DNA from 2 places in the Steroidobacter denitrificans genome. Region 1 is predicted to be linked to the other one. Evidence: riboswitches for the same ligand, from Rfam matches in the RefSeq annotation. Region 1 holds a riboswitch; the other holds the start of a gene.
The links. A riboswitch is a leader RNA that binds a small molecule or an ion and turns the genes downstream of it on or off. The one in region 1 is predicted to bind cobalamin.
Positions count from the first base shown of each region.

Region 2: it holds a riboswitch for cobalamin, as region 1 does, so the genes downstream of both, ACG33_RS15165 (TonB-dependent receptor plug domain-containing protein) here and ACG33_RS01630 (TonB-dependent receptor plug domain-containing protein) in region 1, are expected to answer to the same signal.

Region 1 is NZ_CP011971.1:380,578-389,289, forward strand. It holds gene ACG33_RS01625 (cob(I)yrinic acid a,c-diamide adenosyltransferase) at 1-166, opposite strand, end outside; gene ACG33_RS01630 (TonB-dependent receptor plug domain-containing protein) at 338-2,284, opposite strand; cobalamin riboswitch at 2,418-2,612, opposite strand; gene ACG33_RS01635 (inositol monophosphatase family protein) at 2,834-3,604, shown strand; gene ACG33_RS01640 (ABC transporter ATP-binding protein) at 3,611-4,387, opposite strand; gene ACG33_RS01645 (YraN family protein) at 4,455-4,823, opposite strand; gene ACG33_RS01650 (penicillin-binding protein activator) at 4,854-6,797, opposite strand; gene rsmI (16S rRNA (cytidine(1402)-2'-O)-methyltransferase) at 7,002-7,961, shown strand; RNA gene rnpB (RNase P RNA component class A) at 8,086-8,465, shown strand.
Region 2 is NZ_CP011971.1:3,380,882-3,389,593, forward strand. It holds gene ACG33_RS15145 (ABC transporter ATP-binding protein) at 1-612, opposite strand, end outside; gene ACG33_RS15150 (FecCD family ABC transporter permease) at 609-1,583, opposite strand; gene ACG33_RS15155 (ABC transporter substrate-binding protein) at 1,580-2,380, opposite strand; gene cobD (threonine-phosphate decarboxylase CobD) at 2,419-3,420, opposite strand; gene ACG33_RS15165 (TonB-dependent receptor plug domain-containing protein) at 3,431-5,332, opposite strand; cobalamin riboswitch at 5,434-5,630, opposite strand; gene cobU (bifunctional adenosylcobinamide kinase/adenosylcobinamide-phosphate guanylyltransferase) at 5,657-6,199, shown strand; gene sthA (Si-specific NAD(P)(+) transhydrogenase) at 6,222-7,616, opposite strand; gene glmS (glutamine--fructose-6-phosphate transaminase (isomerizing)) at 7,757-8,712, opposite strand, start outside.

The DNA of each region.
Region 1 (8,712 bases):
GCAGTCCGGGGACGGCCAGTACCATCCCCAGCACGCTGTTGGTTTCATCCGTGGCTCCATAGGCCTCTATGCGCGCATGGGTCTTGGCGACGCGCGTGCCGTCTCCCAGGCCGGTCGTGCCTCGATCGCCGGTGCGCGTATAGATCTTGCTGAGACGATTTCCCATTGAAGCAGTTCCGATGGCGGCGCGGTCTGCGCCGGAATGCATTACGTTGCCTCGCTTGCAAGCGGCCTGCAAGCCATGCCGCCTGATGGCCGAAGCGGCCTCGGGATCCGGCCGGTCGTTGCCGGAGCCCGGTCGGCCGTCATGTACTCAGATACTCGGAAGGCCTGGCGTTCAGAAGGCTTGGCGAATACCGGCGAACAAGCCGCGGCCGATCGATCCATAGCCCGCGGCGGTCTGGTATTTTTCGTCGAACGCGTTTTCCAGTCGGCCGAAGATCTCGAGTGTGCGAGTGACGGCATACGTGGCGCGCAGATCGACCAAGGTATAGTCATCCAGCACGATGGTATTGGCCGGATCGTCGAAGCTTCGGCCGGCATGCTGTACGGCCACGGTGGTCGTCAATCCGATCGGCCAGGCGTAGCTCAGGCTGGCGTTGGCGGTTTGCTTGGGACGGCGCGCCAGCGCCCGGCCGAAATTGGCGTCGCTCCGGGTCGCGTTTTGCGCATCCAGACTGGTGTAGTTCGCCGTGAAACGCAGGCGCTCGCCGAGTTGCGCGGCCAAGCCTAACTCCACGCCGTCCGCGGTCGTCTTCTGCAGGTTGTCATAGAAGCCGAAAGGTCGCGTGACGCAGCGCGGATCGGCGTTACCGTAGCAGGAAACGAAGTCGATCATGTTGTTGGTATCGCGGCTGAAGTAGGTTGCCGAGACGACCAGCGTGCCGTCGAGGAGCCGCTGTTCGATACCCGCGTCCCAGCCCTCGGCCTTCTCGGCGGCGAGCGCTTCGTTACCGTAGTCGCTGAACAATTGGTACAGCGTCGGCGCCTTGAAACCCTCGCCGTAGCTGGCGCGCACCAGGGTCGTGGGCGTCATCGACCACGCCAGTGCGGCGCGACCGGTGGTGGAGTCGCCGAAGGTTTCGTGGTCGTCGTAACGCAACCCGGCGGTCAAGGTCAGGGTTTTCAGCGCCGTGGTCGAGAGCTGCGCGTAGGCGCTGTCCAGCCGGACGTCGTTTTTCATGGGCACCGGATTCGGATCGAAGTCGCTCGGCGCAGAGATCGTTTCGAGCTGCGAGGTCTCGGATTCCAGTCCGAACACCGCGTCCCAGCGCTCGTTCAGTAGCAGCGTGCCCTGGTACTCCCAGCGCTCGTTACGGCCGGTAGCGTCGAAGGTTTTCGGGTACGGATTGCTTGGATCGAAGTCTTCGCGGTCAGTGTCGGTGTACGCAAATCCGAAGCGGTTGGACAACCGGCCGTCGAGAGCGGTGAGATTGAGGCCTGCATAGGCCACCAGTTCTTCGTGATAGCCGTATTCGCCGGTATCGGCCAGGCCGTACGCAGGCGGCGGAAAGCCGTCGAATTCCGCCCTTCCCTTGCTCCAGGTGGAGCGTAACTCGGCCGAGGCGGCGGCGCTGAGCTTGAGCAGGCCGCGCACGTTGAAGCCGACATTGCGATAGCCGTCTTTTTCGCTGCCGCCGAACCTTTTGTCGAATGAGGAGATGCCGTCGGTGGTGAGATAATTGCCGCCGATGCGCCAGGCGAAGCGTTCGCCGCCGGCCTCGGCGCGTGCGTTGAGCGCCGCCGTGCCGCGCGCACCGCCTTCGGCAGACAGGGATCCCGACAACGGACCTTCCGGTACGGAGGTGACGATGTTTACCACGCCGCCGATCGCCTGGCTGCCCCATAGTGTGGATTGCGGGCCGCGCAATATCTCGATGCGCGCGTCATCGTTCGCGAGCAGATGGCCGAAATTATAACCGCCGCCAACGGAGGAAGGGTCATTCAGCTTGACGCCGTCGATCAGTACGACGGTCTGATCGGTTTCAGCACCGCGAATGCGCACTGAGGTCACCGCGCCGAAACCGCCATTGCGCGACACGACCACGCCCGGCGTGGCTGCCAGCAGATCCGCCACCATGGTGCGCTGGCTCGAGCGGATCTCATCCGGCTCGATGACGGTGACCGAATCGCCGATACCGGATTGCAGTTGTTCGATGCGATTGGCGGTGACGACGACTCGATCCAGTGTGCGAGGTTCGGGGGCAGTTGCGGCTACGGATACGGCCGGCGGCAGGAACAGCAGAAACGTGGATAAAACAACAAGGGTACACGCCGACGCCATAGGGTGTAGAGAGTATGGAATATGCATGGGCAGAGCTCCGCAACGAACGCAACCACATGGTTCGTCGCGAGCGCGAGCCATGTACAGGTCGCCACTCGGGAACTCCCGCTCTCGCAGCACACCCCGGCTGCTCGATGGACGACTGCGGCAAGCAGGTCTCCTGGCTCGTGGCTGGGTCCGTTCGCGTCACCTTCCCGGATCACGGAGGCCCGTGAAATCCAGTGGTTCATCGACGCACGGCATACCACTTACAGTTGCGGGGACAGCCCGGGTATTGACCCGGTTCCCATTTGAATCCCTGGGGAATGCCGAGCACCGGCCTGTATTACAGGCGATGCGCGGCGTTCTCGTCGCGGGGAACTTGTCGCTGCAGTGGATGATGAAGCCAAACCATTGCGCTCGTCAACTTGCGGGGTGTCGGCGAGGTTCGCAGCAGGATATCCGCAAAGTGCACGTTCTCCGGGCGGCGCACCGGGTATGCCGCCATACCGACAGGCCGTTACCCGGCAGGCTTCTTCCGGATCCGAGCCGCGCGTATCATGAGAACATATGAATCAATCCCCTTTTCTGAGCGCCGCCCTGGATGCGGCGCGCGCCGCCGCCGATGTCATTCGTCGCTACTATCAGCGTAATCTCGAAGTCGTCCTCAAGGACGATAAGTCGCCGGTTACCCGGGCGGATGTGGAGACCGAGAAGGTGATCCGCGGCTTGATCGGCGAGCGTTTCCCGGATCATGGCTTCTACGGCGAGGAAACAGGGCAGAGCGCGATCGATGCCGATTATCTCTGGCTGGTCGATCCGATCGACGGTACCAAGGCGTTCGTGCGCGAATATCCTTTCTTTTCCACCCAGATCGCGCTGATGCATCGCGGGCATCTGATCGTGGGCGTGTCCTCCGCGCCCGTATATGGCGAGATCGCCTATGCCCAAGCCGGCGAGGGCGCCTGGCTCGACGGTCGTCCGATCCGGGTCAGCGAGATCGACGCGATCGAGCAATGCGCGATTTCAGGTGGGAATCTCAAGACCTTGGCCGCCGGTCCGGGCTGGGCTCGTTATGGACGACTGGTCGAGCGCGCCAGCCGTATTCGCGGTTACGGGGACTTTCTGCACTATCATCTGCTGGCCGCGGGCAAGATCGACGTGGTCATCGAATCCGATGTGAATATCCTGGATATTGCTGCGCTCGCGGTCATCGTCGAGGCCGCCGGTGGCCGCTTCACGGATCTGCAGGGACGGGCGCCGACGCTTCAGACTACCTCGGTGGTGGCCACGAACGCCAGGCTGCACGAAGAGGTACTCGCCAGCCTGGGGGAGACTTGAGCATCTTCAGGCGACGACGAAAGTCCGCCCCTGAGCCCAGGCGATCTCGCGCACCGGTACCCCATACAAGCGTGAGATCGTCTCTTCGGTGAGCACTTCGCGGCTTGGACCGCTCAACCATTCGCCGCCGCCGAACAGCAACAGCGCATGATCGGCGAAACGTGCCGCCAGGCCGGCATCGTGCAGACTCATCATCACCGCATGACCGGCGCGGGTGCGTTCCTTCATCAGCTTGAGCACATCCATCTGGTGATGCGGATCGAGATGATTGAGCGGCTCGTCCAGCAGGAACAAGTCGGGATTCTGTGCCAGCAGGCTGGCGATCGCGACCCGGCGGCGCTCCCCGCCCGACAAGGTCGCCACATCGCGTTGCGCGAACGATTCCATGCCGACGGCCGCCAGTGCCGCCCGCGAAGCCACGCGATCATTTTCGTTTTCCCACGCCCAGAAACCAATATGCGGATGCCGCCCGACCAGCACGGTGTCGAGCACGCTCGATGGAAAAGGATCCTCGGTGCCTTGCAGCAGCAACCCCAGGCTGAGCGCCAATTCACGACGCGACAACGTGTCGATCCGCTGTGTACCGATCTTGATCTCACCGCCGGCGGGTGCGCGCAGGCCGGCAAGAGTATGCAAGGTCAATGTTTTGCCGGTGCCGTTACGGCCCAGGATGCAGGTCATCGTTCCCGCATGGACGGAGAGTTCCAACTCATGCACAAGGGGATGCCCGGCGACTTCCACGGTGAGCCGATGGCATGTCAAAAGCGCCGATGCGGCATTCATGATTTGCGCCAGCTGATTTCGGCCGCCGGACCGGCGCAAGGAAGCTTCGCAACGGAATCGGGATTCTTCAAAGACTGAAGGCATTCTTGATCCAGTCGATCGTGCTGCCCGGTATGCGGCCGTCGATCGCGATCACATCGAAACGGGCCGGATGGCATCTTAATTCGGGGTGGGTCAGCAGCAGATGCCGGGCGGCATTTGCCAGGCGCCGCTGCTTGCGCCAGGTGACTGAGGCGGCGGCGCTTCCGAAACGGGCCTCGGACCGGTAGCGTACCTCGGTCAGCACCAGGGTGGCGCCGTCGCGCAGCACCAGGTCGATTTCTCCGGCCTTGCATCGATAATTCCGGATGACGAGAGTCAGTCCGGCACGTTGCAGATACGCAAGCGCCGTATCCTCGGCGTGGCGTCCGGTGTCTTGTCGGCGGCGCTTGTCCATGCGGTTTGCCGGGATTGCTGGCTGCAGAATTCAAAGGGATGGAGCCGCGAGAACATCAGCCGTGCGCGGCGCCGTTCTGCGCGTGTCATCGCTTGTCGTTGCGCCGATGTGCCCGCTGCCGAGCGCCACCGGGCGTCCGTTCGACACCCGAGCCCAGTCGAGTCCGCGATGCACGCGTCCTTCGGTATCGATGGAGAGGGATCCTGTCATGCCGGGAATCACCTGCGTCTGTCCGAACTTTCCGGCTTTGAGCAAAGGTACGAGCCGATAGGCATCAAAGCCGAAAGCGTACAGACGCCCGCGTCCGCGGGCGCGCACCGGCCAGTAGCGGTTCAAGGCGTCGCGCAACTGGGTGGAGACCGCGTCGGGAGAAATGACCCAAGGCATATCCGGAAATATCACGCCTTCCAGGTCATCGTTCGCCTGGACGTCGGGTTCGAAAATATCCGACGTGGCATACACCGGTAAATCCTCGGCGAGGTGAAATCGCAGTGCAGGCCGTAGCGAGCGGCCTTGTACAGGCTGCGCACCGATGAACACGAACTGCGCGTCGCCGCGCCGACGAGGCTCGAATTGCAGGCGCGTTCCCAGCAGAGCATCGAGTGCCTGGGCACGTGCGCGCGATTCATCGACCAGCAGCAGGTGCGTGATGGGCTGCGAGAAATCACGCTGCGAAGGATCGTAGAAGCGTACGCCTGCTATTGCGCCGCCGCGTGCCTTGAGTTCCAGATCGAAGGCGCCGAACACGCGGCGGCCCCATTCATTGTTCGGCATCAGCACGAGTCCACGCGGCCGGCCATCGGCGATGACTCGTTGAGCGACCTGGCGCGCTTCGTCCTCGGGATCGAGTGCGAACTGGAACATCAGGGAGGGCGCGATAGCCTGACCGTGCAATTGATTCAGGGCCAGGGTAAGCACGGATGTTGCTGCCGATGCTGCCACTGCTGCGACCTCGTCCTTGGTCAGCGGGCCGACGATGAACTGCGCTCCATCGGCAATGGCGCGGCGATAAGCGGTCGTTGCATCCGCCTGCGCAGTGTCGTAGACATTCAGCATCGGCCGACGTGCAGGATCCTGCTGCAGCATGGCGGCGAGAAATCCGTCGCGCACCGCCATGCCGAAGGCCTGTTGGCGTCCGGACAGAGGGAGTACCAAGGCGATGTGCGCCGGATAATCCAGTCCTACGCCGAGTTGGGGCAGTATTTCTTCGTTCAGGAACGAGTTGGCGGGATGGCCCGGATAGCGTCTGCGCCAGTCGGTGAGCCCTTCTTTCGCGGTAAACGGGTTTCTTGCTGCAGCCAGTGCCGCATGCCCCAATTCCAGCCAGCCAATGAGGATGGCGCCGGCACCCGCTGGCGGCGTGAAGTCGGCATTGCCGGCGGCGCTTTCCTGTAAGCCCTGCCAAATCAAGCGGCGATTGGCGCGTAATTGCGTCTCGCTGAGCATGCCGCGTTCGCGTTCAAGAGCGGCGTCCACGCCGGCTGCTGGACGGTTGTCGGCAAACGAGGCGCGCGCGCGCAGAGCAAGGATGTCGCCGGCGTCATCGCGGGGCAGGGGCTGCGGGATACGTTCCAATTCGGCCAGTGCCTGCCGGGGACGCCCGGCTTGCAGCGCGAGTTCGGCAGCGACTTGTGCGCGCAGGATGAAATCTGCGGTCGGCAGGCTGGCATTCACCTGCCCGAGCAATACGCGGGCGCGCTCCGGCTGACCGGTATGTATGTACTCGCGCGCCGCGCGCAGCCGAAAGCGATCACGCAATTCGCCGGAAGACTGCGCGGCCAGGGCCTCGTAAATCCGGGCAGCCTCGTCGTGATTGCCCTCGCGCGACAGTTTTTCCGCCTGGTTGGACTGCTTCTCGGCGCCCAGGCGCAGCGGTTGGCTCGGCGCCGTCGAACAGGCGGAGAGCAGCGCGAGCAGGAGCGCCGCAACGCAGACTGGAATGTCCAGCGGAATGGATTTCGAACGTCTCGGCATCTGACTGCGCTCCGGCGCCGCGATCCAATCACGGGCTTACGAGAATCGGCTCGTCCATTATAGTGCCGAGTGCCTGCCCCGGCGTTCGGGCGTACTCCACCTTGCCGGTGGAGCCCTGCCGCGAGAGTAAGTGGAAGACAGCATGATCGCCGCTGTTGCCTGCTGATTTATGCATAAATCCAGTGAATTGGGGAATTTTTGATCATGTCATGCTCTGTCCCCCCAGCCTTCGAGCAGCGTCCCGCGCCTTCAGAGGTGCGGGACGCCCCGGGTTTTGACGATCCGCTGGATGTCTCGCAGTCCTTGTCCAGCCGCGTTTCCGGATCCACGGATGCCGGGGTGCTGTTCGTGGTTGCCACGCCTATCGGCAATCTCGGGGATCTGAGCATACGGGCGAAAGAAGTGTTGGCGGGCGTGGATTTGATCGCCGCGGAAGACACGCGGCACACTCGGCAATTGTTGCAGGCCTGCGGCATCCATACGCCGCTGACCTCCCTGCATGAGCACAACGAAACGCGTAAAAGCGAGGCACTGGCGAGGCGCCTGGCACGGGGCGAGTCTGTGGCGCTGGTTTCGGACGCGGGAACGCCGCTGATCAGCGATCCCGGCTTCGATCTGATCGCCGCGGCGAAAAAACAGGACACCCGCATCGTGGTGGTGCCGGGACCGTGTGCGGCCATCGCTGCACTGTGCGTTGCCGGCCTGCCCACCGACCGGTTCAGTTTCGAGGGTTTTCCGCCCTCCAAAAGGGCTGCACGGCGCGCTTGGCTGGAGCGGCTGGCGCCGCAGGAGCGCACCATGGTGTTCTACGAGGCGCCGCATCGATTGCGGGAACTGCTGGACGACATGCGTGAGATCCTGGGTGCGGATCGGCCGGCGAGCATCAGTCGTGAGCTGACCAAGCGTTTCGAGACGACCTATACGGATACACTGGCCGGATTGAGCCGGCGCGCCCACGAGGATGCCGACATGTCGCGGGGTGAGATCGTACTGGTCGTGGGCGGCAATCCCGGGATTTCATCGGCACGGACACCGGATACCGACCGGCTTCTGCGTGTCTTGCTGGAAGAGCTGCCGCCATCGCAGGCCGCGAAGATCGCAGCGCGCCTGACCGGGGAAAGGCGCAGCGACCTGTATGAGCGGGCGATGCGGGAACGCGGTTGACCCGCGGGAAGCAAAGCCTCGTGCCCGGGCCGGCCGATCATTGCCGGGACCAGCAAGGCGAATACCTGGCAGCACGCAGCGAAAGGGCTTGTATCCGGGGCTGGCAGCGCCCACCATAGACCCTGGAGTCGGCCAGGCAATCGCTGCGCGCAAGCGTGGAGGAAAGTCCGGGCTCCCAGGGCAAGGTGCCAGGTAACACCTGGGGGGCGCGAGCCCACGGAAAGTGCAACAGAAAGCAAACCGCCTAAGCGCTGTTTTCGTGACGGCGCCGGTAAGGGTGAAAGGGTGCGGTAAGAGCGCACCGCGCCGGTGGCAACACTCGGCGGCACGGCAAACCCCGCCCGGAGCAAGACCAAATAGGGGAGCAAGCAGCCCATTCTCAGGAGTGGGTCGCACGTGCGGCCCGCACAGGCTCCCGGGTAGGTCGCTTGAGGTGCGCGGTAACGTGCATCCCAGATGAATGATTGCCCTCGACAAAACCCGGCTTATCGGCCGACTCCATTTTATTTTTCTCCCCGCATGATTTCCATGACTTGATTTCATGGCCTGATTTCATGGCCTGTTCGGGGCATTCCGCCGCCGGACCGCGGCGGCCCGTGCAAACGTCCGGGTCGTCCACCACGCGTCCGTAATCGCCAAAGGCGATACCTCGTTTTCCAGGTATCGAATCGTTTTTGCGCACAATCTGTTCAAGCGGGTTTTTCAGGAGAGACAGGCGACAGGGCGAGGCCTTTTATCAAGCGTGCATTCC
Region 2 (8,712 bases), 470 kb from region 1:
GCTCAAGTCGTGAAGTACCAGCACGACGCCTACGCCCTGACGTGCAATGCGGCATAGCTGCTCGAGCACATCGAGCTGGTGAGCAGGATCCAGATTCGCAAGGGGTTCATCCGCCAGCAACCATTGTGGCTTCCCAGCAAGCACGCGAGCGAGCAGCACGCGCGCGCGTTCTCCACCTGAGAGCTGCCGGGCGGTACGCGTCGAGAGCTTTGCGACATCGGTCGCAAGCATGGCCTGCGCGATCGCCTCGCGATCCTCGTTCGTCTCGCCCCCTCGTCCGCGATGTGGCAATCGCCCGAGTGACACGAGCGTCATGACATCGATGTCCCAATGAATCTCCGGTGCTTGCGGCAACAGCCCAATGCGACGTGCCCGATCGCGACGAGCCAAAGTCAGGACATTCTCCCCGTTCAGCGTCACGAACCCGGATTCCGGACAGCGCAATCCTGAGAGGCAGGCAAGCAGCGAGCTCTTTCCCGCACCGTTAGGCCCCAGTAACACCGATACCTTGCCGGTCTCGAAGCGCGTTGACACACCGCGCAGCGCGGCATTGCCACCAAGCGCGAGGCTGACATTCGAAGCTGCTAGGATTTCCCGAGTCGAGGCGGTCATGTCTGCGTCTTCCTGAGTCTCAGCAGCATCGCCAGGAAGAAAGGTGCACCGAGCATGGACATGACAATGCCGAGGCGAAGCTCAGTCACCGTAGGGGAGATCCTCACCAGGCTGTCGGCAATCAGTAGCAGCAGCGCGCCGCCTAACGCCGACGGTAGAATCACGGCGGAAGGCCGTGCACCCACGATAGGGCGTACGATATGCGGCACCATCAGTCCGACGAATCCCACGATGCCGGCTGCCGCGACAGAGCCGCCGACGCACAATCCCACGCCGATCACGACCTTCCACTGGAGCATATACTCGTTGATGCCCATGGAGCGTGCAGCTGCTTCACCAAGTGTCAATGCATCGAGCGAACGACCCGTGGTCAGCAGCACGGCGATTCCCAAGCCCATCACCGGCACAGTGATACGTACGTCGTCCCAACTGCGATCGGTGAGCGTACCCATCAGCCAGTTCACGATCTCGGATGCTACATAGGGAGTCGGAGCGAGACTGATCACGAGCGTCGTGGCCGAGCCGGCGATACTGGCGAGGATCATGCCGGCGAGCGCGAACATGATGAGGCTGCCCGAACGGCCCGCGAGCAATGCCAGCAACATCATGGCGATTCCCGCACCGGCAAGCGCGAATACCGGAAGAAGAAACGTGGCCGACGCATAACCGAAGTAAAGCGAGCTGACTGCGCCGAGTGCAGCGCCGGAAGAAATGCCGAACAATCCCGGATCCGCCAGTGGATTGCGCAGATAGCCCTGCATCACGGCACCTGCGGCACCCAGTGACGCACCAAGCACCATCGCCAGCAGGGTTCGCGGAAAGCGAAGCTCCGCAATGATGAGCCAGCGTGGATCGCCGGAACTCCAGGCATCCCACGGTATCCATACCTTGCCCGATGCCACCGAGAACGCCGCGGCAGCGCCAATCAACACCAGAAACAGGATGTTGACCTTGAGCGATGATGCTCTCATCGCAGCACCAGTTCGCGGCGGATTTCGGCGAGACGCGTGATGGCATCGATGATCGTCGGGCCTGCACAGCTCAGCAGCCGAAAGGGATAGCTGCGAAAGGTGACGGCGTCCCTCGGCAATTTATCGATCGCCGGATGGCCAAGCATGCGATCTCCAGCAGCATCGCTCCGGCTGATGGAAAGTACCAGCCGCGGCGGCTTGCTGAGCAGATACTCGATCGGCAGTACATCCCACTGCTTGAGGCCGTAGTCCGTACTCATGTTCTTGAAACCCGCAAGTTGAAGCAGCTGGTCGGACAACGTACCCGTACCCGGCACCATGCCGCCGCTCTGCCAAATGAGCGCGGTGATTGGAGCGCCCTCATCGAAGCGCGCACGCTCCACTGCGCTGGCGATCTCCTCTACGAGCTGCTTGCCACGCTCTGGGTGTCCTGCCGCCGCGGCAATGGATTGCACCTGCTCGATACTTCTTTTCACGCTATCCGGCACCGGATATGTCATGACGCGGATGTTCATGCGTTCGAGCGCCAGCAGGGTCGCAGGAGATGCGTGTGGACCGGACATCAGGATATCCGGCTGAAGAACGACGATTTCTTCCGCGGTCCCGGATGTCGCATGGAAGCGCATTGCGACATCCATGGATATGGAAGTCGATCGCGGATCTTGCGAGTAGTGGCTGATACCGACGATCTGATCGGCATCGGCCACACGAACCAGGATCGCATCCACGCAGGGATTGATCGAAGCAATACGTGGACCGGCCGCTACTACGGGCGTGACAGTTATCAGTACTAACACGACGACAAGCATCTGCAAGATTCGATGCCCTTCTGCGTTCATTGGAGGGCGACGTACAGGCGTGTCCATTGATCGTCGTCCGCAGGCAAGCCAATGCGTACCAGTCGCGAGTCCTCGTTGAGAGGCCTGATCAGAATTCCACGCATGGCCAGGCGGCGGAACAATGCATCGGCATCCGCGCAGCGCACCAGACGATAAAGAGGGGTTCCACCCTTGAGCTCGAAACCTGTTGCGAGCAGCAGCGCATCGAGATCGGCACCTGCATGGAGGAGGCGTTGTCGCTGGGCCGACTGCCAGTGACTATCGCGGTACGCGGCGATGCCTATGTCGACGGCGGGGCCGCAGACCGGCCAGTCTCCGATCAATTGACGGAACGACATCGCATGGCGCGACGTGACGACAAAGCCAAGTCTTAAGCCCGCCAGACCGAAGAATTTACCGAAGGATCGGAAGACGAGGATACCGTCGCTCGCAGCCGTACAAAGACTGTTCTCCGGAACGATATCCGCGTACGCCTCGTCGATCACGAGCATACCGCCACGCGCTGCGAGGCGTTTGGCAACGGCGCGCAACCGATCCGGGCAGATCGTCCGCCCGTCCGGATTGTTGGGATTGGCGAGTATGATGACGTCGTTCGATCCAGCGGCCTGTTCGAGCGACTCCGAGGTTGCTTCGGTAACGGACGAATGTTTCCAAGCCAGCAGATGCCCGGAATACCCTGGCCTCACGACCGCAACTTTCCGCTCATGGAAAATGGGCTCCAACAGACGCAGCGCCAGGTCGGTTCCCGGAACCGCCACGACCTGGCTGGGGTCCTCGACGCCGAAAGCTGTGGCGGCGGCATGTTCAAGTTCCGCGATGTGGTCCGCCTCGGGCAACCGCGCAAATACCGAATGCGCAAGATCGGCATGCGGATACGCCCACGGGCTGATGCCTGTGGACAGATCGATCCATGGCCGCGGGGCGAGCGGAAATAGTGCGCTTGCCGCGTCGATCCTGCCGCCGTGCTCGCGAAACACATCTAGGGATGTGGCGACCACGTTACAGGCATCAGAAATCGAAGCGTACGCCCGCGTAATACGAGCGACCATAGGTACCGTAGAGATAAACGGTCTCGTACTCCTCATCGAGCAAATTCTCGATGCGAGCTTGCAACAGCATCTTCTCACCGACGCGATATGCGAGGCGCAGATCTACGAGCTTGTAACCGTCGACGATTCGCGTATTCGTCGCATTGTCGTAGCTGCGGCCATTCTTGGTATATGTCACTCCGGTCTCGAGATCGAATGGCCAGCGATAGTCGATCAGCAGGTTTGCCGTTTCGCCGGGGCGGCGGGCCAACCTGTTGCCGTAATTCGCTCCGGGTGAACGATTCTCGGTATCGATCCGGCTGTAATTGGTCTGGATCATCAAACCATTCACCGGTTCTAGAGCCAGCGTCAATTCGAAACCATCGGCGCGCGCCTGGGCGACGTTGTCATAAGTACCGAAAGGACGATTTGTACAAATACCGGCAAGAGGCGCGGCGCAGGAAACGAAGTTGATGAGATCTTTGGTATCGCGGATGAAGTAGGTGACGCCGATTTCACCCTTGTCCCGCCAGAAGCGCTGTGCGAGGCCGACATCCCAGCTTTCGGCCGTCTCCGGCGTCAGCAGCCCGTTGCCGTACTCACTCTGCAACTGGTAGAGCGAGGGCGCTTTGAAGGCTTCGTTGTAGCTCGCTCGCAGCGTGGTCGAGCCCTGGTTGGGAGACCAGGCAAGACTTCCGCCTACATTGGTGCGGCCGCCAAACTCATCATGATCATCACGGCGCACGCCGGCAATGATGGTGAAATGATCGATGGGCTTGCCGATAAGCTGCAGGTACGCACCATCGATTCTCGCTTTCCCGCGCGTGACCGGGCCGCCGTAGCTCGAACTATTGAACTTGGATGTCTCGCTCTCCAGGCCAAAGCCGGACGCCAGTTTTGGGGTAAATTCGAAAGTGCCCTGGTATTCGAAACGTGCGTTCTCGCCATCGGCATCGAAAGTCTGGATCGGAATGCTGTCCGGATCCTCATTGGTTCGAGACGTCTCGGTATAGGCGTACGCCACACGATTATGAAAGCGGCCGGCAAGCAGATCGAAATTGACACCGGCATAGCCCACAGCCTCGCGCGTGCGCGCCTCTTCGCGTGTGTCCCCGAAAGCGTAGGTAGGAGGCGGGAAGCCGTCGATACCGGTCTTGGCCTTCGAGTACCATCCACGCAGATCGAGCCACGCATCATCGGTCAGGTCGATAGTGAACTTCGCGTTGGCACTGATGTTGCGATAGTCGTCTTTTTCCCGGCCACCACGCGCTTTATTGAAAGCGGAAATACCATCGGTGTCGTAACCGTTGACTCCCATACTGGCTGCAACGCGACCGAACCTCTGAGAAAGATTCACGCCGGCTTGACTCGTACCGTGCGATCCATATTCAAGCTTGGCCACGCCCTTGAATACTTCGGTAGGTTCGGCAGTGGTCAGGTTCACCACGCCGCCAATGGCCTGGCTTCCCCACACGATGGACTGTGATCCGCGCAGCGCTTCGACGCGGGTGACATTGCCGAGTAGCATATTGCCGAAGTTGAAGCCGCCGCCCGGCGCCGACGGGTCGTTGAGCTTCACGCCATCGATCAGTACGACGGTGTGATCGCTCTCCGCGCCACGAATGAACAGCGACGTGCTCGTTCCAACGCCGCCATTTCGCACGAACGAAACGCCGGGGACCGTGCGCAACACGTCTACGATGGCATCGTTCTGGCGCGCTATCAGCGATTGCTCATCGATGACCGAAATCGACTGACCGACGTCGGATGCCGATTGCGCGAAGCGCGTCGCAGTGACGACGATGACTTCTTCCGCCCATGCGGGCACAGAGATGGAAGTGATGGAAAGAGACAGCAGGCAGATGCGCTGAAGCGTACGCATGGAAAACCTCGGACCGTTGACGAATCCAAGAGCCGCTTACACGGCTCCACCTTGTCGTCACGCGAGGTTTTCCTCGATCGCTCGGCACACCCCGACCAGCGAAGGACAGACTGCGATAGGCAGGTTTCCTGGCTTCCGAGTCGTTATGCCTGGCCGCCTTCCCGGTATTACCCAGTGGCATTCTTGGCCAGCACTCGTCGGTTACAGTTGCGGGGGCAGCCCCGGTTCGTGAATTTCAATTCACTTCCGGGTTCCCTTTTGATCCCAGTTTCTGGGAACCTAACGCGGTATAAAGTGTAGTGCAGCGGCTAATGGGGATGCAAGATGCAACGGTCGGGGCGAGTGATTCTGTATTTGGGAGGGGCGCGTTCAGGAAAAAGTCGATTGGCGCAAATTCGCGCTGAATCAACGGCTAACGAGCTTATTTACGTCGCTACGGGGCAGGCTGGCGACGCAGAAATGGCGAGGCGCATCCGCCAGCACCGGGCTGAGCGCGGCGAGCGCTGGCGCACCATCGAAGCACCGCTCGATTTGCCGCAGACCCTGATTCAGAACGACGCCGTCCGGCGAACCTTGCTCGTCGACTGTCTCACGCTTTGGCTGAGCAATTTGATGCTCGCGGAATACGATATTCGCAAGGCGCGACGATCTTTGGTCGATGCACTTGCTGCCAGCAACTCGACGGTGCTGCTGGTATCCAACGAGGTCGGCATGGGCATCGTGCCTGACAATACTCTGGCAAGACGTTTTCGCGACGAGGCCGGTTGGTTGCATCAGAAGATCGCCGCAGTGGCCGACGAGGTATGGCTGGTGATGGCGGGGTTGCTCTTGCCGCTCAAGAACGAACGATCCATGATCGAGAGTTGAATTCAACCGAGTCGCAACCGGCTCAACTCAGGCGATTCAACCCGTTATAGGCCGCTACCCGGTACGCCTCCGCCATGGTCGGGTAGTTGAATGTCGTGCGAGTAAAATAGCGTACGTCATTGAGCTCGGACGAGGCCATCACGGTCTGTCCGATATGCACGATCTCCGAGGCGTTATCGCCGAAGCAGTGCACACCCAGCACCTGCAGGTTCTCGGCGTGAAAAATGATCTTGAGCATGCCGACGCGCTCATCGGTCATCTGAGCACGCGCGAGATTCTTGAACGCACAATGACCCACCTCATAGGGGGCTTTCAGCTCCTGCAACTCGCGCTCGCTCTTGCCCACCGAGGAAATTTCGGGAATCGTATAGATGCCGCTCGGAATCATCTCCAGACAGTGCGGCTCTATCGCAGGGTCCAGGATGTGCTGGACCGCATGCGAGCCCTGTACATACGCTGCGCTCGCAAGCGCCGGTGGACCGGCGATGTCGCCCACCGCGTAGATATTCGGCACGGCGGTTTGATAGTGACCGTTGACCGGAATCTGCCCCCGCAAGTTGCTCTCCAGACCAACGGCCGAAAGTTGCAGCGTCTGTGAGGCGCCGGTGCGGCCGTTCGCCCAAAGCAGCACATCCGATTTGATCCTGCGGCCGGAGGTGAGGTGCAGCAAGACATCATGCTCACGTGCCTCTACCGCCTCGAACTCCTCGTTGTGCCGGATGACACAGCCCTGTTCACGTAAATGATACGACAGCGCCTCGGCGATTTCGTCATCCAGGAACGACAGCAGGCGGTCATGCGTATTGACCAGCGTCACTTTGGCGCCGAGGTTGATGAAGATGGACGCATACTCGCAACCGATTACGCCCGCGCCATAGATCGTCACGGAAAACGGATGCTCGGCGTAGCGCAGGATGCTGTCGCTGTCGCGTACACGTGGATGTGTGAAGTCCACGTCGGGTGGATGATAGGGCCGCGAGCCGGCGGCGATCACGATGTGCTTGGCGCTCAACCGGTAGGGCTTGCCTGCCCCGGGCTGCACTTGGAGCGTATGTGCATCGAGCAAACGCGCCTCGCCGCCGAATATCGGCACGCGGTTGCGGTCATAGGACCGGCGGCGGCTAGCCACCTGCAAGTCAATGACATTGGCTGCGGAAGCCAGCAGTTGCGGATATGTCAAACGGGAGGAGAGATGCTGCTCGCGCAGCAACGGGTTACGCTTGAGGTCGTGCAGGACCTTCACGGCATGCCGCAGCGCCTTGCTCGGAATCGTACCCCAGTGAGTACAGCCGCCGCCTACTTCGAAATGGCGCTCGATCAGCGCCACCTTCAGACGGTTCTTGGCAGCCATCATGGCCGCACCTTCTCCCGCCGGGCCGCTGCCGATCACCAGGACGTCGAATTTTTGCATCTTCATCTTCCGCAAAGGACGTAATGATCGACGAGAGGCCTACTATAAAACAACAATCCCGGTGTACTCGCTCTTGCGAACGACTTTGTTTTTCAGGTAAGGACTTTGTTTTCGACGCGCAACAGCCTAAAGATGACACGCAACCGCTATTCCACCGTCACCGACTTGGCGAGGTTGCGCGGCTGATCGACATCCGTTCCTTTCAGGATGGCGCAATGATAGGCCAGCAACTGCAAAGGGATGGTGTAGACGGCCGGCGCCTGGAAATGACTGACATGCTTCGGCATGGTGATCACCGTGACGCCTTCGGATGAACTGATGCCGGCATCGGGATCGGCGAACACATAAAGTTCGCCGCCTCGGGCCCGCACTTCCTGCAGGTTGGATTTGAGCTTTTCGAGCAGGTCGTTGTTGGGTGCGACCACGATGACGGGCATCTCGGCATCCACCAGCGCCAGCGGGCCATGCTTGAGTTCGCCGGCAGGATAGGCCTCGGCGTGGATGTAGGATATTTCCTTGAGCTTCAGCGCGCCCTCCATCGCGATGGGATGCATCTGGCCGCGGCCCAGAAACAGGGCATGGCGCTTGTCCGCAAAGCGCGTCGCCAGTTCCCTGATCTGTCCATCGAGATGCAGCGTCTTCTCGATCAAGGCCGGAATTTCGATCAGGCGCTGTACCAGGCCGCGCTCGCGCTCCGCATCGGTGCCATGAAATTTCGCCAGTGCGACCACCAGCATCCCCAGGGCCGTCAGCTGGGTCGTAAAGGCCTTCGTGGAGGCAACGCCGATCTCCGGACCCGCACGCGTCAACAGCACCAGATCGGATTCGCGCACCAACGAACTTTCGGGCACATTGCAGATCGACAGGCTGGATAAATATCCCGCCTGCTTGGCCATGCGCAATGCCGCCAGCGTATCGGCGGTTTCGCCTGATTGAGAAATCGTGACGAACAAGGTATTGCGCGGCACGACCGGATTGCGATAGCGATATTCACTGGCGATCTCGACCCAGCAAGGCAGCCGCGCGATCTGTTCGACGAAATATTTCGCGACGACGCCGGCATGGAAACTGGTGCCACAGGCGATGATCTGCACCGCTTCGG